2 regions of the Amycolatopsis sp. NPDC049688 genome follow, and region 1 is predicted to be linked to the other one. Evidence: riboswitches for the same ligand, from Rfam matches in the RefSeq annotation. Region 1 holds a riboswitch; the other holds the start of a gene.

Region 1 (15,029 bases):
CGCCCGGCGATCCTGACCGCGCTGGGCCACACCGACGTCTCCCGGCGCCGGGTGCGGGCCCGGCTGACCGAGGAGATGCCCTCGCCCGCCGGGCGCCGCCAGTACCGCCGGGGCGTGTTCACCCCGTCCGACCGGGAGGTCACCGGGATCGTCGGGCCGCGCGGCGGGCCCGGCTCGCACCTGCTCGGCGCGTTCACCCAGGCGAACTGCCTGATCGTGCTGCCGGAGGACGTCACGACGGCAGCGGTTGGGGAAGAGGTGGACGTCCTGCTGCTCTGACCGGGAAGTCCCGCAGCTTCCGGTACGGCGCCAGCAGCGGCAGCGCGATGATGAGCACTCCCGAGGCCACCCACAACGTCTCCCGGACGCCGATCGCTTCGCCCAGCGTGCCCCCTAGTACCCCGGCCAGCGGGATCGTGCCGTACGCGACGAGCGAGGCGCTCGAGGTGATCCGGCCGAACAGCTCGGGCGGGCAGTACTGCTGCCGGAACGTCGTGGTCAGCACGTTCGAGGCGACGACGCCGGCGCAGACGCCGAAGACCGCGAGCACGAACAGCGCCAGTCCCCACCCGGGACCGCTCAGCGGGCCGAGCAGCATCATCGGGGCCGCGAAGATCTCGCAGAGCAGGAACGCCCTCGCGGCGCCGAAATGCGCGCCGAGCCGCCGGGCCAGCGCCGCGCCGAGCACCCCGCCGGCCGCGGCCAGCGCCAGGACCAGGCCCACCAGCCCGGGGCCGGCGCCGAGCGTGCGGGACAGGAAGACGATCTGGATGGAGCTGTACCCGCTGAGCGCGAGGTTCGAGACGGCGGCGAAGGTCATCATCGACCGCAGGTAGCGGTCCCCGGCGACGAACCGCAGGCCCTCGGCGATCTGGGTGCGCAGCGGCGTGCGCTCGGCCACGGCCGGGGTCTCCCGCGCCCGGATCGCGCGCACGCAGAGCACCGAAACCCCGAAGCTGATCGCGTCCGCGAGGATGCCGCTGACCGGGCCGAACAGCTGGGCCAGCAGCCCGGCCAGCCCCGGCCCGGCGACCTGCGTCGCGGATTCGCTGCCGTGCAGCTTCGCGTTCCCTTCGAGGAGTTCGCCGTCCTCGACGAGCGCCGGGAGGTACGCGCGGTAGGCGAGGGTGAAGAACACCTTCGCGAAGCCGCCGAGCAGGGCCGCGGCCAGCAGGTACGGCATGGTCAGCAGCCTGGAGACGGCGGCGAGCGGGACGCTGCCGAACACCGCCATCGAGACGGTGTTGCAGACCAGCATGACCGGCCGCTTCGGCAGCCGGTCCACCCAGGCGCCGGCGGGCAGGCCCACGATCAGCCACGGCAGCCAGGCCGCCGCCGTCAGCAGCGCGACTTCGAAGGTGCTCGCCTGCAGCGTGACCACCGCGACCAGCGGCAACGCCGTGCTCGCGACCATGCTGCCGAGCATGCTGGTGGTCTCGCCGGTCCAGAGCAGCCGGAAGTCCCTGTTCCCCCAGAGCCCCTTCACGGCCGGCCCAGCGACGCTCGCGCGGCGAAGAAGACCGGGCGGCGCTCGACGCCGTCGCCGGGCGGGGTCCGGTCGCGGTACTCGGCGAGCATGGCGACGATCCGGTCGTTCAGCTCGTCCAGTTCGGCGATCGACAGCCGCGCCCAGCCGTCGACGCTGAACAGCGCGCCACGCCACTGCGGGGGGTAGGTGTCCCGGGTGGCGAGCCATTCGCGGGCCATCGTGTGCTGGTAGTCGAGGGTCAGCGCCTCGGCGGTTTCGGCGACCGGGTCGCCGGGGAAGTCCTGCGCGCCCCACTTGATCGCGCTCGAAGTACGCCGCCACCAGCGTTCCCGCCGGTCACGGGCCAGCTCCGGCGCCTCCTCGACGAGTTCGCTGGCCGCCAGCACCTTGAGGTGGTGGCTGATGTTCCCGACCGCCTGATCGGTTCGCGCCGCCAGCGCCGACGCCGTCGCGGGGCCGTCGAGGTGCAGCAGGTCCAGCAGCCGCCGCCGCAGGGGGTGCGCGATGGCCGCGAGCGCTTTCGAGTCGCGGATCTCCCGGACGTTCTTCTCTTCCATGATGCACAAGAGTAGTTGTACAAGAGTTCTTGTGCAATGTCTCTTGTGCATCTGCTCGCGTAAGCTTCCGCCATGGGTTTCGTCGCATGGGTGATCTTCGGCGCGATCGTCGGCTGGGCCGCGAACCTGGTCGTCGGCGGGCGGTCGCGGCAGCGGCAGGGCTGCCTGATCAGCGTGCTCGTCGGGATCGTCGGCGCGGCTCTGGGCGGCCTGATCTACCGGCTCGCGACCGGCCAGGCGAAGACGTTCGACTTCGACTTCCCCAGCTTCGGCGTGGCCATCCTCGGCGCCGTCGTGCTGCTGGCGATCCTCCGGCTGATCAGCGGGCGCACCCGGCGTCCGAGTGACCGTTGGTAACTTTTACGTCGGCGAACAGTGATCAAGGGGCCGCCGGCCGCTAGACTCTTCCCTCACGCGCATCTCCCGGTGGCCGGGTGCGTGCGCCGTCGGGGGGCGGATGCACCCGGCCCCGTTTCCCCGCCTCGATGACGACGTCGACCGCGCGCACGGGGTCGACGAGCGGCGGCACGGGGACCTCGTCGATCTCCTGACGCCACGCGCCCAGGAGCTCGCGAAGCCGGGCTTCGGCAAGATCGCGGCGGTCGGTCATCGATCCTCACAGGTCTCGCGGGCCAGCGCCCCGAACGGCGGCAACTACTCAGTGTCGTCGCCGAAATCGACTTTGCGTTACGAGCGGTCGATCATTCCCACCCGCCGCGGTGACCCCCTCCCGGAGGAGCCGGGGTGGGGCGCACGGACACCCTCACCTGGGGCAGCGGTAGCGTGGTGGCGCCCGCCGGACCTCCGGCACCCACCATTCTTCCGACACGAAACCAGGGGACCCGACCATGAGCGGCACCCGGCCGGAGCCCGCCGGCAACCCAGTCGCGCACGCCCTCCAGCTCGCCCGCGAGACGCTGCCGCCGATGCACCCCGCGGGTCGCCCGTTCGTGGCGGGCGGCGTCGCCGCGACGCTGCTGGCCCGCCGGTTCTCCAAGCGCCTCGGCCTCGTCGGGGCACTGGCGACGGTGGCGACGGCCGCGTTCTTCCGCGAGCCGAAGCGTGTCCCGCCGCCGCGTGACGGTGTCGCGCTGGCCTCGGCCGACGGTCTCGTGTCGCTGATCGAGGAAGCCGTGCCGCCCGCCGAGCTGGGCCTGCCCGCCGAGCCGCGGATGCGGGTTTCGGTGTTCCTCTCGGTGTTCGACGTGCACGTCCAGCGCGTGCCGGCGAACGGCGTGATCGAGCGCGTGGCCTACCGGCCCGGCAAGTTCCTCTCCGCCGACCTGGACAAGGCCAGCGACGACAACGAGCGCAACTCCGTGCTGATGCGCACCGAAGACGGCCACGAGCTCGTCGTCGTGCAGATCGCCGGGCTGGTCGCGCGCCGCATCCTGTGCGAGATCCGCGAGGGTGACAAGGTCGGGGCCGCATCGACGTACGGCATCATCCGGTTCGGCTCCCGGGTCGACCTCTACCTCCCGCCGGGCTCGACGGTGCTGGTCAGCAAGGGCCAGCGCACGGTCGGCGGCGAGACCGTGATCGCCGAACTCCCCGCCACGCCTTCGGAAGGCTGATCGATGGTCCGCGTGACCACGCCGGGCGTCCGGCTGCTCCCGAACGCCATCACCGTGCTGGCGCTGTGCGCGGGCCTGTCGGCCGTGCAGTTCGCGCTGACCAGGAACTACGGGATGGCGATCGCCTCGATCGGCATCGCGGCAGTGCTCGACAGCCTGGACGGCCGGATCGCGCGTCTCCTGGACGCGACGTCGAAGATGGGCGCCGAGCTGGACTCGCTGTCCGACGGCATCTCGTTCGGCGTCGCGCCGGCGCTGGTGATCTACGTGTGGCAGACCGGCGCGGACCGGATCGGCTGGGTGGCGTCGCTGATCTTCGCCGTCTGCATGATCCTGCGGCTGGCCCGGTTCAACACGCTGCTCGACGACACCGAACAGCCGCCGTACGCGAGCGAGTTCTTCGTCGGCGTCCCGGCGCCGGCGGGCGGCCTGCTGGCGATGCTGCCGCTGGTGGCGTACCTGCAGTGGGGTTCGGGGTGGTGGTCGTCGCAGTACGTCGTGTGGGCGTGGACGATCGCGATCGCGGCGCTGCTGATCAGCCGCATCCCGACGCTGTCGCTGAAGACGGTCAAGGCGCCGGCCAAGGCGATCGCGCCGCTGCTGATCGGCGTCGCCCTGCTGGCCGCGGCGATCATCCAGTTCCCGCTGGTCGCGCTGGTCGCGGCGATGATCCTGTACCTGGCGCACATCCCGTACTCGATCCACCGGCACCGCTGGCTGGCCGCGCACCCGGAGGCCTGGACGGTCCCGCCGAGCGAGCGCCGCGCGATCCGCCGGGCCCGCTCCCCCCGCCGCCTCGGCCTGCGCCGACCGCTGCGCCGCCGGGTGGCGGGCGCGGCGATGCGCGCGGTCCGCCTCCCCCGCGAGACGGCCCGCACCCCCCGCGTCACCTCGGAAAACGGCCAGCGCCGCCGCACCTGGCGCCAGATCGGCCTCCGCCGCAAGTAAGCCGTGTCGACCCCCCAATCACGCGTGTCGACCTCCCAATCACGCGTGTCGGTTCCCCGATCACGCGAGTCACGCCTCCGATCACGCCGACCCCGTGATCGACGGGTCGACACGCGTGATTGAAGGGTCAACTCGCGTGATTGCCGGGGCGACACGGGGGCGGGGCTCGCTAGGGTGAACGGCGTGAGCCACCCGCAGATCACGCTGACCGTCCGGCACACGCCGTCCGCGCTGGACACGCGCCGGGGCGTCGTCCGGCTGCATCCCGAAGTCCTCGATGCGCTCGGCCTGCGGGCCTGGGACGCCGTGCACCTCACCGGGGCGCGGGTCAGCGCCGCACTCGCCGCGCCCGCCGACGACACCGGCGTGCCCGGCATCTTGCTCACCGACGACGTCACCATGTCGAACCTGGGCGTCACCGAGGGCTCGGAGGTCGTGGTCGCGCCGGCCGAGGTCGCGGCCGCGAAGACGGTGACCGTGGCCGGGTCGCGGCTGGCCAGCGTCTCGGTCAGCCCGCACATGCTGCGGCTCGCGCTGATCGGCAAGGTCCTCACCGTCGGCGACGCCGTTTCGCTGCTGCCGCAGGACCTCGCGCCGTCGCCGGGGTCGGACCCGGCCGGCCTGCGCGGCCAGCTGTCCCGCGCGATCGGCGCCACCTGGACGAACGAGCTGCTGACCGTCACCGCCACCGAGCCCGCCGGCACCGTCGCGGTTGGACCGTCCACAGTGGTCACCTGGCGGGACGGCGCGCGGCCGGCACCCGCCGGCTCCGCCGCGCCCCGGACGGCGACCGCGCTGGTGCGCACCTCCGCCGTCACCGCGGCCGAGGAGTGGATCGACGCGGAGATCGTCGAGGACGAGGTCACCGCCGAAGAGGAGCCGGCCCTGCCGCTGGCCGACCTGATCGGCGCCGAAGCCGCCGCGCGCAAGCTCGGCGAGTGGTTCGACCTCGCCTTCCACCGGCCCGAGCTGCTGGCCCGGCTCGGCGCGCCCGCCCACCTCGGCGTCCTGCTGTCCGGCCCCGAGGGTGTCGGCAAGTCGACACTCGTGCGGTCGGTGGCCCACGACGCCGACATCAAGATTATCCCGCTGGCCGCGCCGAACCTCGCGGTGCTGGACCCGAACGTCGCCGTCGCGCGCCTGCGCGAGGCCATCCACGCCGCCGAAGGCCCGTCGGTCCTCCTGCTCACCGACGTCGACGCCCTGCTGCCCGCGGCCACGCCGCCGCCGGTCGCCACCGTCGTGCTGGAGGAACTGAGGTCAGCCCTCAAACGCGAGCGCTTCGCCGTCGTCGCGACGACAGCCCGCGCGGAGTCCGCCGACCCGCGGCTGCGCTCGGCGGACCTGCTGGACCGCGAGCTCGGCTTGGCCCTCCCGGACGCGAAAACCCGCCGTGAGCTGCTGAACGTCCTGCTCCGCGACGTCCCGCTCGACCAGGGCATCGACTGCGGTGTCCTCGCCGAGCGGACGCCGGGCTTCGTCGCGGCGGACCTGATCGCGCTGCGCCGGGACGCCGCGCTGCGAGCCGCGCTGCGCCAGCGCGACACCGACGAGCCGCGCATCTCGCAGCAGGACCTGCTGGACGCGCTGGCCACCGTCCGCCCGGTCTCGATGTCCACTTCGGACAACCTGGCCACCGGCGGGCTGACCCTGGACGACGTCGGGAACATGGTCGACGTCAAGCAGTCCCTCACCGAAGCCGTGCTGTGGCCGCTGCGGTACCCGGACTCGTTCGCCCGGCTCGGCGTCGAGCCGCCGCGCGGGGTGCTGCTGTACGGGCCGCCCGGCGGCGGCAAGACGTTCCTCGTGCGGGCGCTGGCCGGCACCGGCGCGCTGAACGTCTTCGCGGTCAAGGGCGCCGAGCTGATGGACAAGTGGGTCGGCGAGTCCGAACGCGCGGTGCGCGAACTGTTCCGCCGGGCCGCGGAGGCCGCGCCCGCGCTGATCTTCCTGGACGAGATCGACGCGCTGGCCCCGCGCCGCGGCCAGTCGTCCGACTCGGGCGTCGCCGACCGGGTGGTCGCCGCGCTGCTCACCGAACTCGACGGCGTCGAGCCGATGCGCGAAGTCGTCGTCCTGGGCGCGACGAACCGGCCGGAGCTGGTCGACCCGGCGCTGCTGCGGCCGGGACGGCTCGAGCGCCGCGTCTACGTGCCGCCGCCGGACGCCGAGGCCCGCGCGGCGATCCTCGCGGCCAGCTCGAAGAACACCCCGCTGGCCGGGGACGTCGACCTCGCCGCGGTGGCGTCCACTCTGGACGGTTACTCGGCCGCCGACTGCGCGGCGCTGATCCGCGAAGCGGCGTTGACGGCGATGCGCGAGTCGCTGGAGGCCCACGAAGTCACGGCGGCGCACCTGGAGACGGCGAGGAAGACGGTCCGGCCGAGCCTCGACCCGGCCCAGCTGGCGGCCCTCGAGGCTTACGCGAAGGCCCAGACCGGCGAATGAAAAAAGGCGGCCGTCACCTCGACGGCCGCCTTTTTCCGGAAGTTCAGCTGCCCTTGTGGCCGCTCTGGTATTCCTTCGTCACGATGACGATCACCCCGGGGCTCGCGCTCTGGATGCCTTCGAAGCGGGGCTCGGCCTTGATGCCGAACTCCTGCGCGAGCTGCTTGGCCGCGGCTTCCTCGTCGGTGCCCGGGCGGTAGTACGCCGTCGTCGTCGGGATGATGCCCTGGGAGTAGTTGCTGACCTCGTTGACGTTCCAGCCCGCGCCGCGGAAGTCCTCCGCCGCCCGGTCCGCCAAGCCCTTGATCGTCGAGTTGTTGAACACCCGGACGGTCACCCACTTGTTGGACGCCTGCTGGTCACCACCCGGCTGACCGGGCTGCCCCGGCTGCCCCGGGGCGGTCGAGCCCGGCCCGCCGGGGGCCGGCGAGGTCGGCGACGGCGTGGGCGACGAAGAGCCGGCCGTGGTCGAGGTCGACGGCGGTGTCGCGGAAGAAGACGTCGAAGGCGGCACCGAGGACGAGCCCGGCTGCGTCGGCGTCCCGCTCGGCCCGGCCTCGTTCGATCCGTCGCCACCGCCCAGCGCGGTGATCCCGCCGATGACTGCGGCGATGATCGCCACCCCGACCAACGCGACGCCCGCGGCCTTCATCGGCCGGGACATGCCCGAAAAAACGCTCATTTCAGTTCGATCCCCAGTCGCCGGGCACCTCGCTTGCGCTGGCGGGCGGCACGCGTCTTGCGCAACCGCTTCACCAGCATCGGGTCGGCTTCGATCGCCTCCGGCTTCTCCAGCAGCTTGTTGAGCAGCTGGTAGTAGCGCGTGGCAGACAGGTCGAAGCGTTCGCGGATGGCGTTCTCCTTCGCCCCGGCGTGCCGCCACCACTGACGCTCGAAAGCGAGGATCTCGACCTCGCGTTCGGTCAGGCCGGGCACGGGCTTCGGCGGCGACGGCTGCGGCTCAGCCATCGACTCCGCGGCGTCCATCCGAGTCCCTCTCAATCGGGCGTCCTGGCGATTCAGACCTAGCTCTTCCGCGGGCGCCATTCAACCACGGAAGCACGCACCGACGTGGGCATCGACGTCGGCGCGTCACGGTCTGATGCAGGTCTACCAGAGGGGTCCGACTAAACTGGCTCGCCGTGACCATCCACCCCATCGTGATCGCCGGCGAACCCGTGCTGCACCAGCCGACTCGGGAGATCACCGAGTTCGACGAGAAGCTGCGCACGCTCGTGGACGACATGTTCGAGACGATGTACGCCGCCGAGGGCGTCGGCCTCGCGGCCAACCAGATCGGCCTCGACCTGCGGGTGTTCGTCTACGACTGCCCGGACGACGAGGGCGTGCGCCACAAGGGCGTCGTCGTCAACCCGAAGCTGGAGACGTCGGAGATCCCGGAGACCATGCCGGACCCGGACGACGACTGGGAGGGCTGCCTCTCGGCGCCCGGCGAGTCGTACCCGACGGGCCGCGCGAAGTGGGCGAAGGTGACCGGCGCCGACCTCGACGGCAACCCGATCGAGGTCGAGGGCACCGGCTACTTCGCGCGCTGCCTGCAGCACGAAACCGATCACCTGGACGGGTACATCTACCTGGACCGCCTGGTCGGCCGGCACGCCCGCGCGGCGAAGAAGATGCTGAAGCACAACAAATGGGGTGTCCCGGGCAACAAGTGGCTGCCCCCGCGCACCCCCGAGGACGACGGCGCCGTCATTTGAACCCGCGAAGGGCCCCTCGCGCACGAGGGGCCCTTCGTCGTTTCAAGAGTGGTCAGCAGCCGAGGAAGTGGCAGCGGACGACGCGAGGCGTCTCCAGCACCGAGCCCGCCTTGACGTCCCAGGCGAGCCGGACGTACTGGGCGTGCGTCCAGGCCAGCGGGGTCGCCGACGTGTTCGGCGTGCCGGCCGGGAAGCCGGTCTGCCCGGACGGCGGGTTCTCGTCCCACACCTGCTCCGGCATGGTCTCCGCCGAGCTGCTCACCCGGCCGAGGTCACGCAGCCGCCGCGCGGCCGACGCCGGATCGCCGAGCGTCAGCTCGTACTCGCCGCGCTCGCCGGCGAGCAGCGGCCACAGCCGCCCGAACGTCGTACGGCTCTCGGCCGGGAACGTGTAGTCCCACGGCGAACCGTCGGCCTGCTCGCCGTAGCCGTCCTTCGTGTAGCGGTGCCAGAACTGGCCGGTCGGCGTGGTGAAGGCGATGTCCTTGTCGGTCACGCGCACGCTGTTGCGGATCACCGGGTCGTCGGCGCGGTAGATGCCGAGCCGGACCAGGTCGAGGAAGCCCGCGTCGGTGACTGCGCGCTGGTCCATCGTCACGCTCGAGTTGCCGAGGTTGTACGTCGTCCCGTTGTTCGCGTTGGCGTCCTTGGTGAGCCGGACGAAGTACGGGTCCTTCGACAGCGGCCCGTTCGTGGTGATCGTCTGCTTCGGCAGGTCGGCCTTCATCTTGTCGGCCGCGGCGAGGTACCGCGCCGCGTCGGCCGCGGCACCGTTGTGCGAAGCGAGGTCGGCGGCGCAGACGAGCCCGGCGATCACCGAGGCGATGGTCGACGGGGACCAGCCGTCCTGCTCCTCCCAGCGTTCCTGCTGGGTGTACGGCGACGCCTGCCCGTTCGGCCCGCGATAACCCAGAATGAAGTCGGCGGCCTTGCGGACGCCGGGCCACAGGTCGGTCCGGCCGAGCTGCTGGGCCAGCACGATCGGGAACGCGGTCTCGTCGAGCTGGATCGACGTCCAGTACGGGACGCCGTCGACGCGGCTGTTCTGCGGCATGTGCCCGTCGGCCTGCTGCTGCGTGCCGAACATGTAGGACACCGCGCGGTTCGCCGCCGCCGTGTCGCCGCCGGCGGCGAGGCCGGTCGCGATCTGGTAGAGGTCACGCGGCCAGACGAGGTGGTAGGTCCCGGACGGCGACCATTCGGGGTCGTTGTTCCCGAACCGCCACGGCATGCTCGGCGACGCGATGAAGGCACCCGGGTGGTGCTTGTCCTCGCTGGCGGCGAGCGTCAGCATCGACGCCCGGTAGAGGTCGCGCTCGGCGTCGGTCTTCAGCGACGACGGCGGCTTGCTGATCCCCCGCAGGTACTGCTGCCAGCCGCGGTCGTACGCGCGCGTGATTTCGCGGACGCCGCGTCGCTGCGACGCCTGCGCGCTGGCGAGCGCGTCGGCGGCCTTCGCACCCATGCCGAGGGCGAGGGTGACGTGCCGGTGGCGGAGACCGTCGGCGTCCGTCTGCCCGGTCAGCACGACGTTGCCCTTCCCCGCGGTGTCGTACTGCGCCAGCTTGAAGGTCTTCGCGAGCTGCGTGTTCCCGTCGGACGCGCCCGCGTAGCCGACGCTGGTCTTCGTGAACGCGGGTTTCGCGGTGAGCGCGGCCGCGTTCGTGGCGTCCTGCGCGGTGACGGCGTCACCGCGGCGGGCGGCCGAGTCGTCGGAGCCGTCGTTGGTCAGGTCCGGGTCGGCGACCGCGTAGAGCTGGTAGGGCCGCCCGGTCAGCGACTGGAAGTCGACGTCCACCAGCACCGTCGTGGCGGCCGGGTCGGTGACGTAGGTCTTGCGCAGCCGCCAGCGGTGCTGGTCGTCGGTGATGGTCTGCTCGTAGGTCAGGCTGTCGTCGTCGGTGCGCCGCACCTGCTGGGACTTCGCCGAGTAGTCGGTGACGGCGAAGCTGCGGCCGTCCGTGACGACGAAGTTCAGCGAGCGGACACTGGGCGTCGACAGGTCCGGGTAGTAGACCTCGGACATCTGGCCGCCCTGGAGGGTGAACCAGACGTTGCTCGACCGGTCGCGGGCCGTGCCGAACCCGGTCTTGTTCGCGGGCAGCCAGCTGGGATGGGCCCCGGGCGCGCCGGGAGCCTCGCCCTGAGCCGCCGCGGTCGCCGGGACCAGGCCGGTGACCAGCACCCCGGCGAGGGCGCCGAAGATGAGTTTTCGCATATCAACCCCACAGAAGATCGCTTCTGCACCGTTACAGAAGCGACTTGGGAGTCTGCCGCCGATCCTTCACCGGCGCATGGTCCGATCCGGTGAACCACTGACCGTCACTGGTCCGGTGAACCGGTTCACGGACAGCGAACGTCCCGGGCCGATTTCCGGGCGCAGAATTGTAGTACCTGCAACGCTGTAATCGAGGTACGCATGGACGAGGCCATGGACGCCTACTCGCGCGCGGTCAGCACCGTCGCCGCGACCGTCACCCCGCACGTCGCCGGGGTGCAGCTCGCGCGCGGGAGCGGTTCCGCCGTCGTCTTCGCCGAGGACGGGCACCTGCTCACCAACGCCCACGTCGTCAGCGACCACCGGCGCGGCGTCGCCACCTTCGCCGACGGGAGCGAAGTGCCGTTCGACGTCGTCGGCGCCGATCCGCTGTCCGACCTCGCCGTGCTGCGGGCGCGCGGCGAGACGCCGTCGGCCGCCGTGCTCGGGGACGCCGACGGGCTCGTCGTCGGGCAGCTCGTCGTGGCCATCGGGAGCCCGCTCGGCTTCTCCGGCACCGTCACCGCGGGCGTGGTCAGCGCGCTCGGCCGGGCGCTGCCGGTGCGGCAGGGGCGCACGACCCGCGTGATCGAGGACGTCATCCAGACCGACGCCGCGCTCAACCCGGGCAACTCCGGCGGCGCGCTCGCCGACTCCACCGGGCGGGTCGTCGGCGTCAACACCGCCGTCGCCGGGATCGGGCTCGGGCTCGCCGTGCCGATCAACGCGACCACGCGGCGGATCATCGACACGCTCGTCGTCGAAGGCCGGGTGCGGCGGGCGTACCTCGGCGTGGTCGGCGTGCCCGCGCCACTGCCGGACGACGTCGCCGAGCGCACCGGGCAGCGCGCCGGGCTGCGGGTGCACGAAGTCGTGTCCGGCGGCCCGGCCGACCGGGCGGGCCTGCGCGCCGGCGACCTCGTGCTGACGGTCGGGCGCACCCACGTCTCGGACGCCCAGGGCATCCAGCGGCAGCTGTTCGCGGAAGTGATCGGCACCCCGCTGCCGATCACCGTGCTGCGCAACGGGGCCATGGTCGACGTCTACGCCACTCCGGCGGAGTTGGTCGGGTGACTTGAGTATCGCGCTCCGGCGTGGCATGGTCGGTGGCACAACACCAACGCGGGAGCTCGCGCCATGGCGGGCTGAGAGGGTGACTGGGGTTCTCCCGGTGTCACCGACCGCATGAACCTGACCGGGTAATGCCGGCGTAGGGAGTGAAAGTCGTTGACGGCTTTGGAAGAGAATGCTGCCCTGAACGTCACGACCGGGCCGATCACCGGCTCGCGCAAGGTGTACCACCAGACCGAATCCGGGCTGCGGGTCCCCGCGCGCCGGATCGATCTGTCCAACGGAGAACACTTCGACGTCTACGACACTTCGGGCCCGTACACGGATCCCGAAGTCACCATCGACGTCCACAGTGGACTGCACCGGCTGCGCGCCGGCTGGGCCGACGGGCGCGAGCACAACACCCAGCTCGGCTGGGCCAAACAGGGCGTCATCACCCGCGAAATGGAGTACATCGCAGCGCGCGAACGGGTTTCACCCGAATTCGTGCGCGACGAGGTGGCCCGCGGGCGGGCGGTGATCCCGGTCAACCGCAAGCACCCCGAGTCCGAGCCGATGATCATCGGCAAGAACTTCCTGGTGAAGATCAACGCCAACATGGGCAACTCGGCCGTCTGGTCGTCGGTCGAGGAAGAGGTCGACAAGATGGTGTGGGCGACCCGCTGGGGCGCCGACACGATCATGGACCTGTCCACCGGCAAGCGGATCCACGAGACGCGGGAGTGGATCATCCGCAACTCGCCGGTCCCGGTCGGCACCGTGCCGATCTACCAGGCGCTCGAAAAGGTCAACGGGGAACCGGAAAAGCTGTCGTGGGAGGTGTACCGCGACACCATCGTCGAACAGTGCGAACAGGGTGTCGACTACGTCACCGTGCACGCCGGCGTGCTGCTGCGCTACATCCCGCTGACCGCGCGGCGCGTCACCGGGATCGTCAGCCGGGGCGGGTCGATCATGGCCGCGTGGTGCCTGGCGCACCACCAGGAGTCCTTTCTGTACACGCACTTCGAGGAGCTCTGCGAGATCCTCCGGCAGTACGACGTCACGTTCTCCCTCGGCGACGGCCTGCGTCCGGGGTCCATTGCGGACGCCAACGACCGCGCCCAGTTCGCCGAGCTCGAAACCCTCGGCGAGCTGACGCACATCGCGCGTTCGCACGACGTCCAGGTGATGATCGAGGGTCCCGGTCACGTGCCGATGCACAAGATCAAGGAGAACGTGGAGCTCGAGGAAAAGCTCTGCGGCGAAGCGCCGTTCTACACCCTCGGTCCACTCGCGACGGACATCGCCCCGGCGTACGACCACATCACGTCGGCCATCGGCGCGGCCCAGATCGGCTGGTACGGCACGGCGATGCTGTGTTACGTGACGCCGAAGGAGCACCTTGGCCTGCCCAACCGCGACGACGTCAAGACCGGCGTGATCACGTACAAGATCGCCGCCCACGCCGCGGACCTGGCCAAGGGGCACAAGTACGCGCAGGAGTGGGACGACGAGCTGTCCAAGGCGCGCTTCGAGTTCCGCTGGAACGACCAGTTCAACCTGTCACTGGACCCGGACACCGCCCGCTCGTTCCACGACGAGACGCTGCCGGCCGAGCCGGCCAAGACCGCGCACTTCTGCTCGATGTGCGGCCCGAAGTTCTGCTCGATGCGGATCACCCAGGACGTCCGCAAGTACGCGGAGGAACACGGTCTGTCCACTGTGGAGGCGATCGAGGCCGGCATGGCTTCGAAGTCGGCCGAGTTCACCGAGTCCGGTGGCCAGGTCTACCTGCCGGTGGTCCAGCCGTGACACCGAGGACCGCCCTCACCATCGCCGGATCGGACTCCGGCGGTGGTGCGGGCATCCAGGCCGACCTGCGGACGTTCTTCGCGAACGGGGTCCACGGTCTGGTCGCGCTGACGGCGGTCACCGTGCAGAACTCCCTGGGCGTGCAGGGCTTCACGGAGATCCCGGCCGACGTCGTCACCGCGCAGATCAAGGCGGTGGCGTCGGACATGGGCGTCAACGCGGCGAAGACCGGGATGCTGGCGACGGCGGAGATCATCCGGGCGGTGGCGAAGACCCTGGACGAAGTCGGGCCGTTCCCGTTCGTGGTCGACCCGGTGGCGGCTTCGATGACGGGACACTCGCTCCTGCGTGAGGACGCCCTGGAGGCGATCCGCACGGAGCTGTTCCCGCGCGCGACGCTGATCACCCCGAACCTGGACGAGGTCCGGCTGCTGACCGGGGTGAATGTCGTGGACCCGGCTTCCCAGCGCGAGGCGGCGGAGGCGTTGCTGGCCTTCGGCTCGCAGTGGGTCCTGGTGAAGGGCGGCCACATGCAGGGCACGGAAGACTGCGTGGACCTGCTGTCGGACGGCCGCGAGTACATCTCCCTCAGCGGACCGCGCTACGTCACCGAGAACACCCACGGCGGCGGCGACACCCTGGCGTCGGCGATCACGGCATCGCTCGCGAAGGGCGCCTCGGTGCCGGACGCGGTGGCGGCGGGCAAGAGGTTCATCGAGCGGTGCGTCGCGGAGTCCTACCCGCTGGGCGCGGGCGTGGGCCCGGTTTCGCCGTTCTGGGTGCTCGACAAGGACTAGCGGACCGGTTCCAGCTCCCGGCCGTCGTACTCCTCGCGGGCCGTGCGGATGCGGCCGAAGTTGGCCTGCGACCAGTTGCTCAGCGCGATCAGGTGCGCGCCCACCTCCGCGCCCATCTCCGTCAGCGCGTACTCCACCGTCGGTGGCGTGGTCGGGTAGACCGTGCGCGTCACGAAGCCGTCGCGCTCCAGCTGGCGGAGGTTCTGGGTCAGCATCTTCTGGCTGATCCCGTCGACCGCGCGGCGCAGCTCGCCGAAGCGGTGCGGGCCGCGGGCCAGTGCGCCCAGGACGAGGGCCGTCCACTTGTTGGCCAGCAGATCCAGCACGTCCCGGCACGGGCAGTTGCGGAGGTACACATCCCAGGGTCCGCCCT
Region 2 (15,029 bases), on a different contig from region 1:
TTCAGCGTTCTTCGTCGTCCCAGGGCCGGTTCCGCCGTGGCGGAGCGGTCCGGCCGCCGGACGGCCGGCGGGGCGGCGGAGTGTCGCGGCCGTCCTCGGCGGGCGGCCGCGGACGCCGTCGCGGAGCGTCACCACGCGGCTCGCGCCGGCCCTCTTCGGGGCGGGGGGTGCGCCGGGTGGCCGGCGGCGGCTTGCGCGTGCCGCGGGTCCCGGGGTCGCGTTCGGCGGGCGCGCCGGCCCGAGGTGCGCGGCGTTCCCCGTCGGCGGGCGGCCGCGGCCGCCGCGGCGGTTCGCCGTCCCGCCCCCGCCGGGCCCCGGCCGGCAGGGGCGTCTGCCCGGTGCGGTTCGAGCCGGCCGGCCGCGGACGGGCGGCAGCGCGCGGCTGTTCGTCGTCGTCCTCGCTGGTCTTCTTGAGTTTTTTCGGGGCGTCCGGGTCGCGCTCGCGGACGATGCGGACAACGCCGATCAGCAGCGTGATGCCGGTGGTGATGGCCATCATGGGGAAGCTGTTGATCAGCGGGGTGCCGATGCTGAGGGCCTTCGACAGCATGTCGTCGCCCGTGGCCTGCGACCCTGAGGTCAGCAGGATCACGGTGGGCACGGTGACGGCCAGCACCAGCGGCGGCATCACCATGGGCCCGAACAGCCCCCGGCGCTTCACGGCGCAGACCGCGATCACGGCTCCGGCGATGAAGCAGGCGACGAAGACCACGGGGATGTTCGACTGGCTCGGCTTGCCGAGGAGGGCGCCCACCACCGCCAGGCCAAGGCCGACCAGGACCGCGGCCCACCAGGGCAGTCCCCGCCTCGAACCGACGACAGGACGCTCATCCCACGGCACGGGGACGTCGTCGGCATCTGGATCGCTCTGGCGATCGCGAATCGCGGTCACAAGCGAACACCGTATCTCGTGGTTGTGAAGATCTTGCCAGCACCGCCGCCGACATGGGCCGACAGCCACCCGGGGGGACGATCCCGTGGCGCCCGGTAGCGGCTGGTGAGGGCGGTCGAATCCGGCGGACCGGGCGCGGTTCGCCGGGCGCTCTCGGTTGGCCGCGGTGGTCGGCAAAGGTCGCCACGGCAGGGGAAAGCCGCTGGTCAGGGCCGCGCGCTGTGGTGGTTGTGCTCAGCGGGGCCCGGAGTCGCGTACCGGTGGGACAGCCGACGCCGCGATCGACCGGCGAGCCACCGCGGCTCCGCTGGCTCGGCCCGGACCGCTGTACCCGCGGCCTTGAGCCGACCGCCGCGGCACCGAGCAGGCTGCGGAGCCCTCGCCGCACGGGACGTGCTCGCCCGGCCCCGGCCCCGGCTTCGGCTCCAGGTGGCGCAGCCAACGCCGCGATCGACGGGCGAGACCCCGCGGTTCCGCTGGCTCAGCCCGGACCGCTGCACCCGCGGCCTTGAGCCGACCGCCGCGGCACCGCGCAAGACTGCGGCACCGCGCAGGCTGCGGTGCCCTCGCCGCACGGGACATGCTCGCCCGGCCCCGGCCCCGGCCTAGCTCCGGCTTGGCGCCGCCTGGCCTGGCTCCGGTCCTGGCCCCGGCCTGGCGCCGGCCCGGCCCCGGGCCGACCCTGGCCCCGGCTCAGCCCTGAACTCGGCCTGGCTCGGCCTCGGCCTGGCTCCGGCTCGGCCTCGCCCCGGCTCGGCCCTGGCCCCGGCTCAGCCCTGGCCTCGGCCTGGCTCGGCCCCGGCCTGGCTGCGCCCCAGCCTCGGTCGGCCCTGGCGGGCGGCTCGGCCCCGGCCTGCTCTGGCCCGGCCCCGGCCTGGCTGCGCCCCGGCCTCAGTCGGCCCTCGCGGGCGGCCCGGCTTCGGCCCGGCCTCGACCCCGAATCCCTTCCCTCAGCTCGCCGCCAGCTCATCCCCCTTCCGCACCGCAGGCAGCGCAGCCGGGCTCCCCGATGCCTCGGTCAGCGGTGCCACCGTCGCCCGGAACGTCTCCAGCGCCTCCAGCTCCCGCCGCCGCGCCGACAGGAACCGCTGCAAATGCGTGCTCGACAGGTTCAACGCCTCCACCGCTCCGCCCGCCGCCCGGTGGGCCGCCGCCGCTCCGGCTCGGACCTGCTCCACGTCTGCCTCCAGCGTCCGGTCGCTCGCCGCGAACAGCGCCGCCGAGGCCAGGACTCCGAAGCCCGTCGGGCCGCACAGGAACACCCGGCGGTCGATCAGCCAGCGCAGCAGCTCCGGGTCCGTGTCCAGGGCCGCGACCACCGCCGCGTCCGAGGGGACGAACATGATCGTTCCGTAGATCGCGTCCGCCCAGCGCTGGTAGCCCTTGCCCGCCAGCTCCGCCGCGCGCGAGCGGATCTGGCGCACGTGGGCGCGCAACGCGTCCAGGCGCTCGTCCGGGTCGTCCGTCTCCACCGCCTCGGACCACGTCGCCATGCTCGCCTTCGCGTCCACCGGCACCGTGCGGTCGCCGCCGACGCGCAGCACCATGTCCGGTTTCGCCGAGCCGCCGCCGCCCAGGTCCGTCTGCAGCGTGAAGTGCAGGTCCTCGCGCAGCCCGAGGGCGCGCGCCGTCTCGACCAGGACCTGCTCGCCCAGCTCGCCGCGCCCGCTGATCGAGGCGAACGCGACCTCGTAGCGCCGCAGCGCCAGCTGCTGCTGGTCCGCCTTGGCCCGCTCGGCCGCCACCAGCCGGGCCGCCGCGTCCGCCCGGCGCATCCCGTCCTGGTACAGCCGCCACAACAGCGCGACGGCGAACAGCAGCAGGACGGCCAGCACGATCGCCGCCGTCGTCAGCACTGTCGCCACTTCGCCTCCTCCGTCCGATCTCCGGGCTCGCAGACATCATGGCGGACCTCACCGACAAAAACCGCACCGAACCGTCGCTCTGGGTAGCTGACCTGCGAACACATCGATTCCACACAGGGCGTGTCCGATCTTGCCCGCTCGTGTTAGTACACACGTTCGAGTGAGCCGACGGCGTGCCTGCGCGATTTCGTCGGAGCGGGGTCGTACCGTTGCCCCTCGTGAGATTCCTGCACACCTCCGACTGGCACGTCGGCCGCACGTTCCACGGCGCCGACCTGCTCGCGGAACAGGAAGCGGTGCTCGGGCACCTCGCCGACCTCGTGGCCGGCGAGGCGATCGACGCCGTCCTGGTGGCAGGCGACATCTACGACCGCGCGGTCCCCTCCGCCGAAGCCGTGCGGGTCGCCACGAAAGCCGTCGCCCGGATCCGCGCGGCGGGCGCACAACTGGTCGTCACGCCCGGAAACCACGACTCGGCGCCCCGCCTCGGCGCCTTCGCGGAGTTCGCCGCGGCCGGCGGCCTGCACCTGCGCACCACCGTCGCCGGGCTGGCCGAACCGGTCCTGTTCGAGGACGCCCACGGCCCGGTCGCCGTCTACGGAATCCCTTACCTGGAGCCGGAACCGGCGCGGCACGCCCTCGGCGTGCCGGAGGCGCGCGGCCACACCGGCGTGCTCACCGAGGCCATGCGCCGCATCCGCGCCGACCTCGAAACCCGGCCCGAAGCCCGGTCGGTCGTGCTCGCGCACGCGTTCGTCACCGGCGGCGAACCCACCGACAGCGAACGGACCATCGCGGTCGGCGGGGTCGAGCAGGTGCCGGGCTCGGTCTTCGACGGCGTCGACTACGTCGCCTTGGGCCACCTCCACGGCCCGCAGACGCTCGCCGGGCACCTGCGCTACTCCGGCAGCCCGCTGGCGTACTCGTTTTCCGAAGCGCGCCAACGCAAATCGGTCTGGCTGGTCGACCTGGACGAACACGGCCTGCACGACGTCCGGCGCCACGAACTGCCCGTGCCGAGAGCCCTCGCCACCCTCGAAGGCGACATCGAGGACCTCCTCGCGAACCCGGAACACGACCGCTACCTCGGCCACTTCCTCTCGGTCACGGTCACCGACCGCGTCCGCCCGGTCGACGCGATGCGGCGGCTGCGCGAGCGGTTCCCGTACGCCGTGCACCTGGAATGGGCGCCCGCGGGCGGCCACGCCGGCGTCCCGCTGCGCTACTCCGACGCCGTCCGCGGCCGGTCCGACATCGAGGTCTCGCGCAGTTTCCTCGACGACTGCCGCGGCGCCCCGCCGACCGAGCGCGAAGAGCGGCTCCTGTTCGAGGCCCTGGAGGCGGCCGACCGGGGGGCCCTCGCGAAATGAGGCTGCACAGGCTGGAGGTCGAAGCCTTCGGGCCGTACTGCGCACGCGAGGTCGTCGACTTCGACGTGCTCGGCGCCGACGGTCTCTTCCTCCTGCACGGCGAAACCGGCGCGGGCAAGACGACGCTGCTCGACGCGATCGCGTTCGCGTTGTTCGGCGTGGTCCCGGGCGCGCGCAACGAAGCCAAGCGGCTGCGCTGCGACCTCGCCGAGCCCGACCAGGTCACCGAGGTCGCGCTGGAGCTCACCGTGCAGGGGCACCGGCTGAAGATCGTGCGCAACCCCGAGTACCAGCGGCCGAAGCGCCGCGGCGAGGGCACGACCACCCAGCAGGCGCGGGTGTCGCTGAGCTGGATCGGCACCGCGCCCGCCGGCCTGGCGCCGGAGGGCCTGATCCGGATCGAGGAGGTCGCGCGCACGGTCGAGCGGCTGCTCGGGATGACCGCGGCCCAGTTCTTCCAGGTGGTGCTGCTGCCGCAGGGCGAGTTCGCCCGCTTCCTGCGGTCGGACACCGCCGAGCGCGAGAAGCTCCTGGAACGGCTGTTCGGCACCGAGCGTTTCGCCGACGTCGAACGCTGGTTCGCCGACCTGCGGGCCGAGCGCGGCCGTCAGCTGGAGACCCGGCAGCGGGACGTGCGCGAGCTGCTGGCCCGGTACGCGCAGGAGGCCCAGCAAGAGGTCCCCGATCAGGACGTGCCCGAGTGGGTCGACGCCGTGCTCGCCGAGGCGCAGGAACGAGTCGCGCAGGTGACGGCCGAGGAGGAGCGGGCGCGAGCGGCCGCGCAGCGGGCGGATGCGTACCTGCAGGAAGAACGCGCGGGCGCGGAGAAGATCCGCCGCGTCCGCACCGCACACCTGCGCCTGCTCGAGATCACCGAACAGGCGCCGCAGCGCGCGGAGTGGGCGCAGGAGGTCGCGGCGGCCCGCCGGGCGGCCGGTGTCGCCGTCGAGGCGGACCTGCTGGACCGGCGGGCCGCCGAGCTGACCGAGGCCGAGCAGACGGAGAAGGCCCGAGGCGCCCGGCTGCGGGAGTTCGGCACGCGGGCGACGGGCGACCTCAAGGCGCGTGCCGCCGCCGCGCGCGAGGAGGCAGGCGCGGTCGCGGAGCTGGTCGCCGAGGCCGAGCAGCAGGAGCTGGACGTCATGCGGCGCGACGACCGCAAGCTCGCCGCCGTCACGGCGCAGCAGCAGGCCGAGGCCCTGACCGCCGAGCTGGCCGCGATTCCCGGCCAGCTGGCGAAACTCCGCGCGGACGCCCTCGAAGCGGCCGAAGCCGAAGCGAAGCTCGACGGCGCGAAGGCGAAGGTCGACGAGCTGCGGGCCTTCGCGAAAGACGCGGCCGAGCTGCCCGAGGCCCAGGCGAAGGTCCAGCGGGGCGAAGCGAAACTGCGCGAGGTCGTCGACGCGCACCAGGCGGCCCGGCAGCGGCGGCTCGACCTGCGGGAGCGGCGGCTCGACGGGATGGCGGCCGAGCTGGCCGCCGCGTTGCCCGACGGCACGCCGTGCCCGGTGTGCGGGGCGGCCGAGCACCCGGCGAAGGCGACGCGAGACGTCGAGCAGGTCGACCCGGCCGAGGAACGTGCGGCCGAAGAAGCCGAACAGGCGGCGGACGCGGTGCGGCAGCGGGTCGTCGTCGCGCTGGAAGAGGCGAAGGCCCGGCTGGCCGGGCTGGCCGAACGGCTCGCCGGGCGCACGGCCGGGTCGATCACCGCCGAGCTCGCGGAGGCCCGGGCCACCGTCGCCGCGCTCACCGGGAAGGCGGCCGCGAAGGCGAAGCTGAGCCAGCAGGTCGTCCTGCTGGAGCGCGACCTGGAAGCCCGGACCGAACGCCTCCGCCAGGCCGAACAGGCGGCGATCGAAGCCACCACCGACGTCCGCGCCCTGGAGGAACGGCTGGCCGAGCGCGAGCGACGGCTGGTCGCCGGCCGCGGCGAGTTCGCCGACGTCGGCGCGCGGCGGACGCACCTCCTCAGCCTGGCTGAGGCCCTGGAAGCCGTCGCGGAGGCGCGAACGGCCGTCCTGGGCGCCCGCGAGCGGGTCGCCCAGCAGAAAACGCTGGTCGAGGCCGCAGTGCAGGCGAAGGGGTTCACGTCGCTGAAGAAGGCGCGGGCCGCGATGCTGCCCGACGAGCAGATCGAGAAGCTCGAGCAGGGCATCGCCGAGGCTGAGGCGGCCGCGGCGGGCGCGCGGGCGCTGCTCGCCGAGCCGGACCTGTTCGGGATCTCGCCGGACGACGTCGCGGACGTCGGCCGCGCGGCCGACGCGGCCCAGCTGGCCCGGGCGCGTGCCGATTCCGCGTATGCGGCGCTGCGGGTGGCCACGGCGCAGCACGAGGAGCTGACCCGGCTCGCCGCCCGGCTGCGCGAGACGCTCGCCGGGCTCGCGCCGGCCGAAGCGGAGTACGCCGAGCTGCGGGCGCTCGCCGACGTCGTCAACGGGCGCGGGCAGAACAGCCGCAAGATGTCGCTGCGCTCGTACGTGCTGGCGGCGCGGCTCGAAGAAGTCGCGGTGGCGGCCACGCACCGGCTGCAGACGATGAGCCAGGGCCGGTACTCCTTCGTGCACTCGGACGCGGCCGGGGCGCGCGGCACCCGCGGCGGGCTCGGCATCGACGTCCTGGACGACTACTCGGGCACCATCCGCCCGGCGAAGACGCTCTCCGGCGGCGAGTCCTTCCTCGCCTCGCTGGCCCTCGCGCTGGGGCTGGCCGACGTCGTGGCGGGGGAGACCGGCGGCGCGCTCCTGGACACGCTGTTCGTCGACGAGGGCTTCGGCACGCTGGACGCCGAAACCCTCGACGTCGTGATGAACATCCTCGACGAGCTGCGGGCCGGCGGCCGGGTCGTCGGGCTCGTGTCGCACGTCGAGGAGCTGCGGCAGCGCATCCCGACCCGGCTGCGGGTCCGCAAGGCCCGCACGGGCTCGACGCTGGAGGTGCGCGCCGGCTGAGCGCCCGGCCAAGATGAAGCCATGACCGACCAGCCGCCGAACGGCCTGCCCCGCTACCGCATGCTCACCGGCCCGGACGACGCGAAGTTCTGCCACCGCGTCAGCGAGGCCCTGGAACTCGGCTACCGCCTGTACGGCTCACCGGCGGCGACGTTCGACGGCGACCAGGTCGTCGTCGCCCAGGCCGTGCTTTGGCAAGGAAAACAAGGCTAGGTACCTCCCGGCGTAGGAACACCACGGTGTCCACGCCCGAGCCCGTTCGCCGAGCGTGTCCGGCGCGAGGCCCAGCGCCTCGGCGCCGCGGCGGACCTCGGGGTCGCCGGTGAGCAGGACGTCCGGGGCACCCAGGACGCGCATCAGCACGTGGTCCGCCGTCGACGCGTCGACGTACGCCAGCAGCTCCGCCCGCAGTTCGGCCGCCTCCCGGCCGACGTGGACGTCCAGGCGCCCTTCGGCCAGAGCGGCGGCGACGCCGGTGACGGTCTCGCCGAGCCCGGCCTTCGCGATCTGGGCCGCGGTCGGGAAGAGCCGGGTCACGCCCCACTCGCCCGGCACCTCCTCGCCCAGAGGCACTTCACGCAGCAGGGCGCGAAGCAGCACCTCCTCGCCGTCCACCGCTCCCGGCACCCGGACTCCCGGCATGGCCGCGACCAGCGGAGCCAGAACCGGGTCGCCGCCGAGGACGCGGGTGACGGCCACGGGGTCGGCGTCGAGGTCGAGCAGCCGGCGCACCCGGCTGACGGCGCTGCCGAGGTCGCGCAGGTCGGTGAGCATCAGCTCGCAGCGCACGTGGTCCGGCGACGGCGTCAGGCGCACCACGCCGGTGCCGTGCGCGAGCCGCAGGGTGCGCGCGTAGGACTCCGAAGTGACTTCCTCGACGTCCGGAATCGCGTTGTCCGCGAAGAAGCGAAGCAACCCCGAAGCGTCGAAGGGCGGCCGGAACGGCAGCCGCAGGCTGAGCCGCGTCCCGGTCACGTCGCTCTGCCGTCCCCGTCGTGAAGCAGCGAAGGCGCGAAGCTGCGAAGGCGTCGTCGCGAACACCTCGCGGATCGTCTCGTTGAACTGCCGCACGCTGGAGAAGCCCGCCGCGAAGGCGACGTCCGTCAGCGGCAGCCCGGACATCTCGATGAGCAACCGCGCCGAGTGCGCGCGGTGCGCCCGGGCCAGGGCCAGCGGGCCCGCGCCCAGCTCGGCGGTGAGCACCCGGCCGAGCTGGCGTTCCGAGTAGCCGAGCCGCCGGGCGAGGCCGGGGACGCCTTCGCGCTCGACGGTCCCGTCGGAGATCAGGCGCATCGCCCGCGCGGCCAGGTCGGCGCGCACGTTCCAGTCCGGCGAGCCGGGGACCGCGTCCGGCAGGCAGCGCCGGCAGGCGCGGAAGCCGTTGGCCTGCGCGGCCGCCGACGTCGGGAAGAAGCGGACGTTCTGCACCTTCGGCGTCGACGCCGGGCACGACGGGCGGCAGTAGATCCCGGTGGTGCGGACGGCCATGATGAACTGGCCGTCGAAGCGCGAGTCGCGGGCGGTGACCACGCGGTAGCAGCGTTCGGCGTCGCGCCAGAGGGTTTCGGTGACCATTGCTCCGAGCATGCCAGCAGGTCAGCGCCGTCGCTGGCGGAAATCCGCCACGGCGTTGGGTGCGTGGGGCGGGACCGGGGCCGCCACGTAGACTGCGGGGTCGTGAGCCTCACCCTCGGTATCGTCGGCCTGCCCAACGTCGGCAAGTCCACCCTGTTCAACGCGCTGACCCGCAACGACGTGCTCGCCGCGAACTACCCGTTCGCGACGATCGAGCCGAACGTCGGGGTCGTGCCGCTGCCGGACCCCCGGCTGGACAAGCTGGCCGAGCTGTACAAGTCGGAGAAGACGGTGCCGGCCGTGGTGTCCTTTGTGGACATCGCGGGCATCGTGAAGGGCGCGTCCGAGGGCGCCGGGCTGGGCAACAAGTTCCTGGCGAACATCCGTGAGGCCAACGCGATCTGCCAGGTCATCCGCGTGTTCGACGACCCCGACGTGGTGCACGTCGACGGCCGGATCGACCCGTCGAGCGACATCGAGACGATCAACACCGAGCTGATCCTCGCCGACCTGCAGACCCTCGACAAGGCCCTGCCGCGGCTGGAGAAGGAAGCGCGGACGAAGAAGGAGAACAAGCCCGCGCTCGACAACGCCCAGAAGGCGAAGGAAATCCTCGACGCCGGCCGCACGCTGTTCCAGGCGCAGAAGGAAGTCGACTTCGACGCGCTGCGCGAGCTGAGCCTGCTGACGACGAAGCCGTTCCTGTACGTCTTCAATGCGGACGAATCGGTGCTGACCGACGACGCCCGCCGCGAGGAGCTGACGAAGCTGGTCGCGCCGGCGGACGCGGTGTTCCTCGACGCGAAGGTCGAGGCGGAGCTGCTGGAGCTGGACGACGAGGAGTCGGTCCGCGAGCTGCTCGAGTCGGTGGGCCAGCCGGAGCCGGGCCTCTATTCGCTGGCCCGCGCGGGCTTCCACACGCTCGGCCTGCAGACGTACCTGACGGCGGGCCCGAAGGAATCCCGCGCGTGGACGATCCCGCAGGGCGCCACGGCCCCCCAGGCGGCGGGCGTCATCCACACGGACTTCGAGCGCGGCTTCATCAAGGCGGAGATCGTCTCGTACGACGACCTGATGGAGGCGGGCTCGATGGCGGCGGCGAGGGCCGCGGGCAAGGTCCGCATGGAGGGCAAGGACTACGTCATGGCCGACGGCGACGTGGTCGAGTTCCGCTTCAACGTGTAACGGTCAACTACTGATTGTTGTTTTCATTGGGCGCAGGATATACTGCGTCCAATGAAAGCTTCGCCGAGTCTCCTGCCGCTCCTGCGTTCGCGCATGCAGGGTGAGCTGCTCGCGATCCTCCTGCTGCACCCGGAGCGCGAGTACAGCATCACCGAGCTCGCCGAAGCCTGCGGAGTCTCGCCGACGGCCGTCCTGCGGGAGGTCGAACGGCTCGTCGAGGGCGGCATCCTGGAAGACCGGCGGGTCGGGCGGAGCCGGCTCGTCAAGGCCCGGACCGACACCCCGCTCTACCGGCCGCTGAGCGAGCTCATGGCGGTCACCTTCGGGCCGCTGCCGCTGCTTGCCGAGGCCCTTTCCGGTCTGCAGGGCGTGCGCGAGGCCTACATCTACGGGTCATGGGCTGCGCGCTACCTCGGTGAACCGGGGCCGCCGCCCGGGGACGTCGACGTCCTCGTCGTCGGCTCGCCCGATCCGGACACGCTCTTCGACCTGGCCGAGGACGTGTCGCGGCGGCTGGGCCGCGAGGTCAGCGTCCACCGGATCTCGCCCGAGTCGTGGGCGGCCAGCAGCACGGACCCGTTCGTCACCAGCGTGCGTGAGCGTCCGCTGGCCCCGTTGCTCCTCGACCAGGAGGCCCGATGACCCGGTGGAACCAGGGGCGCGCCACGGTCGACGCGCTCATCGCCCGCGGCTCCCTCGAACGCGTCCCGGCGTCGCGGGAGGCCGCGGAGGCGGAGATCGCCAGGGCCCGCACGCACGTCGCTTCGGCGCGGCAGCTGCTGGGCTCGGATCCGGAAGGCGCCTACACGCTGGCGTACGACGGCGCGCGCCGCGCGTTGGCGGCCGTCCTCCAGAACCAAGGTCTGCGCGCGACGAGCCGGGGTGGCCACATCGCCGTCTACGAAGCGGTTCTCGCGCAGCTCGATCCGCCGCTGGGGCCGCTGCTGCGTCCCTTCAACCGGATGCGGATCCGGCGCAACGAAGTCGCCTACCGGTCGTCCGAGGCGCCTTCGGTGACCGCCGCGGACGTGACGGCCGATGTGGCGAAGGTCGAGGACCTGATCGGGGTCGCCGAGAAGACGATCCCGAACATGTCGCGGTACTGATGGCGCCCCGCCCGCTGACCGCCACCGAGCGGACGACGCTGGACACGCTGCTCGCGAAGGACTTCCCAGGTGCCGCGGAACTGCGGGCGCAGGCCGCCACCGCCCGGGTGACCGGGCGGTGCGGCTGCGGGTGCCCGAGCATCAACCTGCAGGTCGACCGGACGCTGCCGGTCGCGGCGGTCGCCGACGACCCGGTCGCGATCGAAGCCGACGCACCCGGCGGCGGGCTCATCGTGTTCGTCGACGACGGCCGGTTGTCGTGCCTCGAGTACTGGACGACGGCCGACGAGCCGCCCGCCGAGTTCCCGCCGCCCGGGCGGATCCGCTAGCCGAGCAGGCCCAGCAGGGCGATCGCGATCAGCACCACCGCGGGGGCGAGGGCGTTGATCCAGGCGCGCTGAGCGGCGGTGGGGGCGGTGTTCATGGGCGTTCCCTACGGGCGAACCGAATGCTTCCGCAGGAACCTCGCGCCGATCATGCCCCGCGTTAGCGGCTGTGATCGAACTCTCAGCCGTCCAGGTGACGGCGGTGGCGGGCGGTGAACCAGAGCACCCCGCCGGCCGCCGCCACCATCGTCGCGAACGCCGCCGTGCCGACCACGATTGCCTGAGTCATCTGTGTCTCCCTCCCGAAGGTTGCGGTAACCGGGAGACGCCGGAGCGGCTTCATGGTGCACTCAGCGTAGCCAGGATCACAGCACCGCGTCGATCTGTTCGGCCAGGTCGAAGTCCTTCGCCGTCAGGCCGCCCGCCGAGTGCGTGGAGAGCCGGAACGTCAGCGTCCGCCAGCGGATGTCGATGTCCGGGTGGTGGTCGGCGGCCTCGGCGAGCTCCGCCACCCGGTTCACCACCTCGATCGCCCGGGGGAAGCTTTCCAGCTCCACCTCGCGGGAGATCACCGCGCCGGTGCGGACCCAGCCTGCGCGGAAGCCCAGCCGCCGGTCGGCCTCGGAGTCGCTCAAGATTTCCGTCATGTCTCCATCGTCCTGCGTCCTGGACTACGCTGCACGGTTGCCACGGGAGTCCGGTGAGCCGGGCTGAGAGGCGGGTCACCCGCGACCGTTCGCACCTGACCGGATCATGCCGGCGAAGGGAGGGCTGCCCTCCTCGTCCGGCGAAGTGCAGGAGGGTAGATGAAACGCAGGGCTGTGCGCGCCGCGACGGCCATCGCCGCCGTCAGTGCCGTCGCCGCGGCGTGCTCGCTGTCGGACGGGTCCGGTGGCACGCAGCAGACGCCCACCGTCACCCTCGTGACGCACGATTCCTTCCTGGCGCCGCAGGAGGTGCTCGACGCCTTCCAGAAGCAGTCGGGCATCAAGATCTCCGTGCTCAAGCAGGGTGACGCCGGCTCGCTGACCAACAAGCTCGTGCTGACGAAGGCCAACCCGATCGGCGACGTCGCGTACGGCGTCGACTCCACCTTCGCCTCGCGCGCGCTCAGCGAGGGCGTCTTCGAGCCCTACACCAGCCCGGAGGCCGACCGCGGGCCGCAGCGCTACGCCGTCGACCCGGAACACCGGCTGTCCGCGGTCGACGTCGGCGACGTCTGCGTCAACGTCGACACGAACTACTTCACCGCCAAGGGGATCCCGGCGCCGTCGACCTACGACGACCTGGCCGACCCGAAGTACAAGGACCTGCTGGTCGCCGAGGACCCCGCCACGGCGTCGCCCGGCCTGGCGTTCCTGCTCGGGACCATCGCCAAGTACGGCGAATCCGGCTGGAAGGACTACTGGGCGAAGCTGAAGGCCAACGGCGTCAAGGTGGTCAGCGGCTGGGAAGAGGCCTACACCAAGCAGTTCTCCGGCTCGTCCGGCAAGGGCCCGCGGCCGATCGTCGTCTCGTACGCGTCGTCGCCCGCCGCCGAGGTCGGCGACGACGGCAAGCCGCGCACCAAGGCGCTGCTCGACACCTGCTACCGGCAGGTCGAGTACGCCGGCGTGCTGGCGAACGGCAAGCAGGCCGACAACGCGCACAAGGTCGTCGACTTCCTGCTCTCCCAGCAGTTCCAGGCGACGGTCGCCGCCAACATGTACGTCTACCCGGCCCGCCAGGGCGTCGACCTGCCCGCGGGCTGGGCGCAGGTCGCGCCGCTGCCGCAGAAGCCGCAGACGCTGCCCGCGGACCAGGTGCAGGCGGGCCGCGAGAAGTGGATCGGCGAATGGCGCACGCTCGTGCAGCAGTGACCTCCGGGGGCTCCGCCACCCGGAGCCCCCGGACAGCGGCAGTGGCCCCGCCCCGGACGTCCCGCGGGTTCGGCTTGGCGCTGCTCGGGCTCGCCCCCATCGGGTTCCTGGTGGTGTTCTTCGCCTGGCCGGTCGTCGCGATCGTCGGCCGCGGGTTCGCCGACGGCGGCCTCGACGTCGTGCTCGGTGATCCACGGACCTGGCAGCTGGCCGCGTTCACCCTCGGCAGCGCGGCCGCGTCGACGGCCGTCGCGGTGCTGGCCGGGCTGCCGGTGGCGTTCCTGCTGGCCCGGGTGCGGCTGCCCGGCGTCGGCCTGGTGCGGACGCTGGTGCTGGTGCCGTTCGTCCTGCCGACCGTGGTCGTCGGGCTGGCGTTCCGCGCGCTGTGGCCGGACGGCGGCGTGCTGCCGATCGTGCTGGCCAACGCGTTCTTCAACGTCGCCGTCGTCGCGCGGACCGTCGCCGGGCTGTGGGCGCGGCTGGACGCGCGGACGACCGATGCCGCCCGCGCGCTCGGTGCCTCGCCGTGGCGGGCCTTCCGGTCGGTGACGCTGCCCGCGCTGGCTCCCGCGATCGCGTCCGCCGCGGCCGTCGTGTTCCTGTTCTGCGCCACCAGTTTCGGGGTCGTCCTCATCCTCGGCGGGGCCCGGTACCGGACCCTGGAAACCGAGATCTACCTGCGGACCGTCGACCTGCTGGACCTTTCCGGGGCGGCGGCGCTGTCGCTGATCCAGTTCGCGGCCGTGGTCGCCGCGCTGGTGCTCGGCGGGCTGGCGCGGCGGCGGAAGGAGGGCGCCCGGACCGGCTCGGGCCCGGCGCGGCGCCCCCGGGGTGGCGAGTGGTGGGTCGTCGGTGCCGCGGGTGTCGTGCTGGCCACGCTGGTGACGCCGATCGTCGCGCTGCTCGCCGAGTCCCTGTCCACAGAGGACGGATGGAGCTTCGCCGGGTACCGCGCCCTCACGAGCACCGGTGAGAAGGGGGCGCTGCAGGTGTCCGGCTGGGACGCCGCGCTGAACTCGCTGAAGGTGGCGATCGACGCGACCCTGCTCGCGATGGTCGTCGGCGTGCTCGCGTCCGTCGTCCTGGTGGCGTTGCGGCGCTCGCCGGCCAGAGCCGCGCGCGGGCTGGGCGAGACGATGGACGCCGTGCTGATGCTGCCGCTCGGGGTCTCGGCGGTCACCGTCGGGTTCGGCTACCTCGTCACGCTCGACGCGCTGCCCGGCGACCTCCGGACCTCGCCGTACCTGGTGCCGCTGGCCCAGGCGCTGGTGATCATCCCGTTGATCGTCCGGATGGTGCTGCCGGTGCTGCGCTCGGTCGACGTCCGGCTGCGGCAGGCCGCGTCGACGCTCGGCGCGAGCCCGCTGCGCGTCTGGCGTGAGATCGACCTGCCGCTCACCCTGCGACCGCTGGTCGCCGCGGCCGGGTTCGGGTTCGTCGTGGCGCTGGGCGAGTTCGGCGCGACGAGCTTCCTCGCCCGCCCGGCCGCGCCGACGCTGCCGGTCGCCGTCGCGACGCTGATGGCACGCCCGGGCGAGCTGAACAACCAGATGGCGTACGCGGCGTGCGCGCTGCTGATGCTCGTGACGGTGCTGGCCGTCGCGCTGATCGACCGGCTCGGGGCCGCCCGCGGCCGGGTGGGGGAGTTCTGATGGCGCTGTCGGTGCGGGACCTGACCGTCCGCTACGGATCGTTCACCGCGGTGCGGGACGTCCGGCTGGACATCGCCGACGGCGAGGTGCTGGCCCTGCTCGGCCCGTCGGGCTCGGGCAAGTCGACGCTGCTGCGCGCGATCACCGGCCTCGAGCCGTCGGCGCGCGGTGCGGTGAGCTGGGACGGCGAGGACCTCGGCGCGGTGCCGGTGCACCGGCGCGGCTTCGGGCTGGTGTTCCAGGACGGCCAG

What was found. A riboswitch is a leader RNA that binds a small molecule or an ion and turns the genes downstream of it on or off. The one in region 1 is predicted to bind thiamine pyrophosphate.
Region 2: linked by a shared signal. The riboswitch ahead of AB0J55_RS39945 (thiamine ABC transporter substrate-binding protein) and the one ahead of thiC (phosphomethylpyrimidine synthase ThiC) in region 1 are both predicted to bind thiamine pyrophosphate.

The regions. Positions count from the first base shown of each region.
Region 1 is NZ_JBFANY010000019.1:56,030-71,058, forward strand. It holds gene glp (gephyrin-like molybdotransferase Glp) at 1-279, shown strand, start outside; gene AB0J55_RS39135 (MFS transporter) at 233-1,486, opposite strand; gene AB0J55_RS39140 (helix-turn-helix domain-containing protein) at 1,483-2,049, opposite strand; gene AB0J55_RS39145 (GlsB/YeaQ/YmgE family stress response membrane protein) at 2,119-2,403, shown strand; gene AB0J55_RS39150 (hypothetical protein) at 2,444-2,656, opposite strand; gene AB0J55_RS39155 (phosphatidylserine decarboxylase) at 2,895-3,620, shown strand; gene pssA (CDP-diacylglycerol--serine O-phosphatidyltransferase) at 3,624-4,568, shown strand; gene AB0J55_RS39165 (AAA family ATPase) at 4,752-7,016, shown strand; gene AB0J55_RS39170 (LytR C-terminal domain-containing protein) at 7,060-7,698, opposite strand; gene AB0J55_RS39175 (DUF3263 domain-containing protein) at 7,695-8,003, opposite strand; gene AB0J55_RS39180 (peptide deformylase) at 8,159-8,737, shown strand; gene AB0J55_RS39185 (glycoside hydrolase family 15 protein) at 8,790-10,955, opposite strand; gene AB0J55_RS39190 (trypsin-like peptidase domain-containing protein) at 11,157-12,068, shown strand; TPP riboswitch at 12,107-12,228, shown strand; gene thiC (phosphomethylpyrimidine synthase ThiC) at 12,222-13,859, shown strand; gene thiD (bifunctional hydroxymethylpyrimidine kinase/phosphomethylpyrimidine kinase) at 13,856-14,656, shown strand; gene AB0J55_RS39205 (helix-turn-helix domain-containing protein) at 14,653-15,029, opposite strand, start outside.
Region 2 is NZ_JBFANY010000020.1:27,887-42,915, reverse strand. It holds gene AB0J55_RS40000 (DUF6542 domain-containing protein) at 2-754, opposite strand; gene AB0J55_RS39995 (DNA recombination protein RmuC) at 1,843-2,757, opposite strand; gene AB0J55_RS39990 (exonuclease SbcCD subunit D) at 2,976-4,127, shown strand; gene AB0J55_RS39985 (SMC family ATPase) at 4,124-7,075, shown strand; gene AB0J55_RS39980 (DUF1737 domain-containing protein) at 7,097-7,288, shown strand; gene AB0J55_RS39975 (AlkA N-terminal domain-containing protein) at 7,214-8,650, opposite strand; gene ychF (redox-regulated ATPase YchF) at 8,753-9,835, shown strand; gene AB0J55_RS39965 (winged helix-turn-helix transcriptional regulator) at 9,887-10,477, shown strand; gene AB0J55_RS39960 (hypothetical protein) at 10,474-10,941, shown strand; gene AB0J55_RS39955 (hypothetical protein) at 10,941-11,270, shown strand; gene AB0J55_RS39950 (4a-hydroxytetrahydrobiopterin dehydratase) at 11,633-11,914, opposite strand; TPP riboswitch at 11,947-12,053, shown strand; gene AB0J55_RS39945 (thiamine ABC transporter substrate-binding protein) at 12,074-13,126, shown strand; gene AB0J55_RS39940 (iron ABC transporter permease) at 13,102-14,778, shown strand; gene AB0J55_RS39935 (ABC transporter ATP-binding protein) at 14,778-15,029, shown strand, end outside.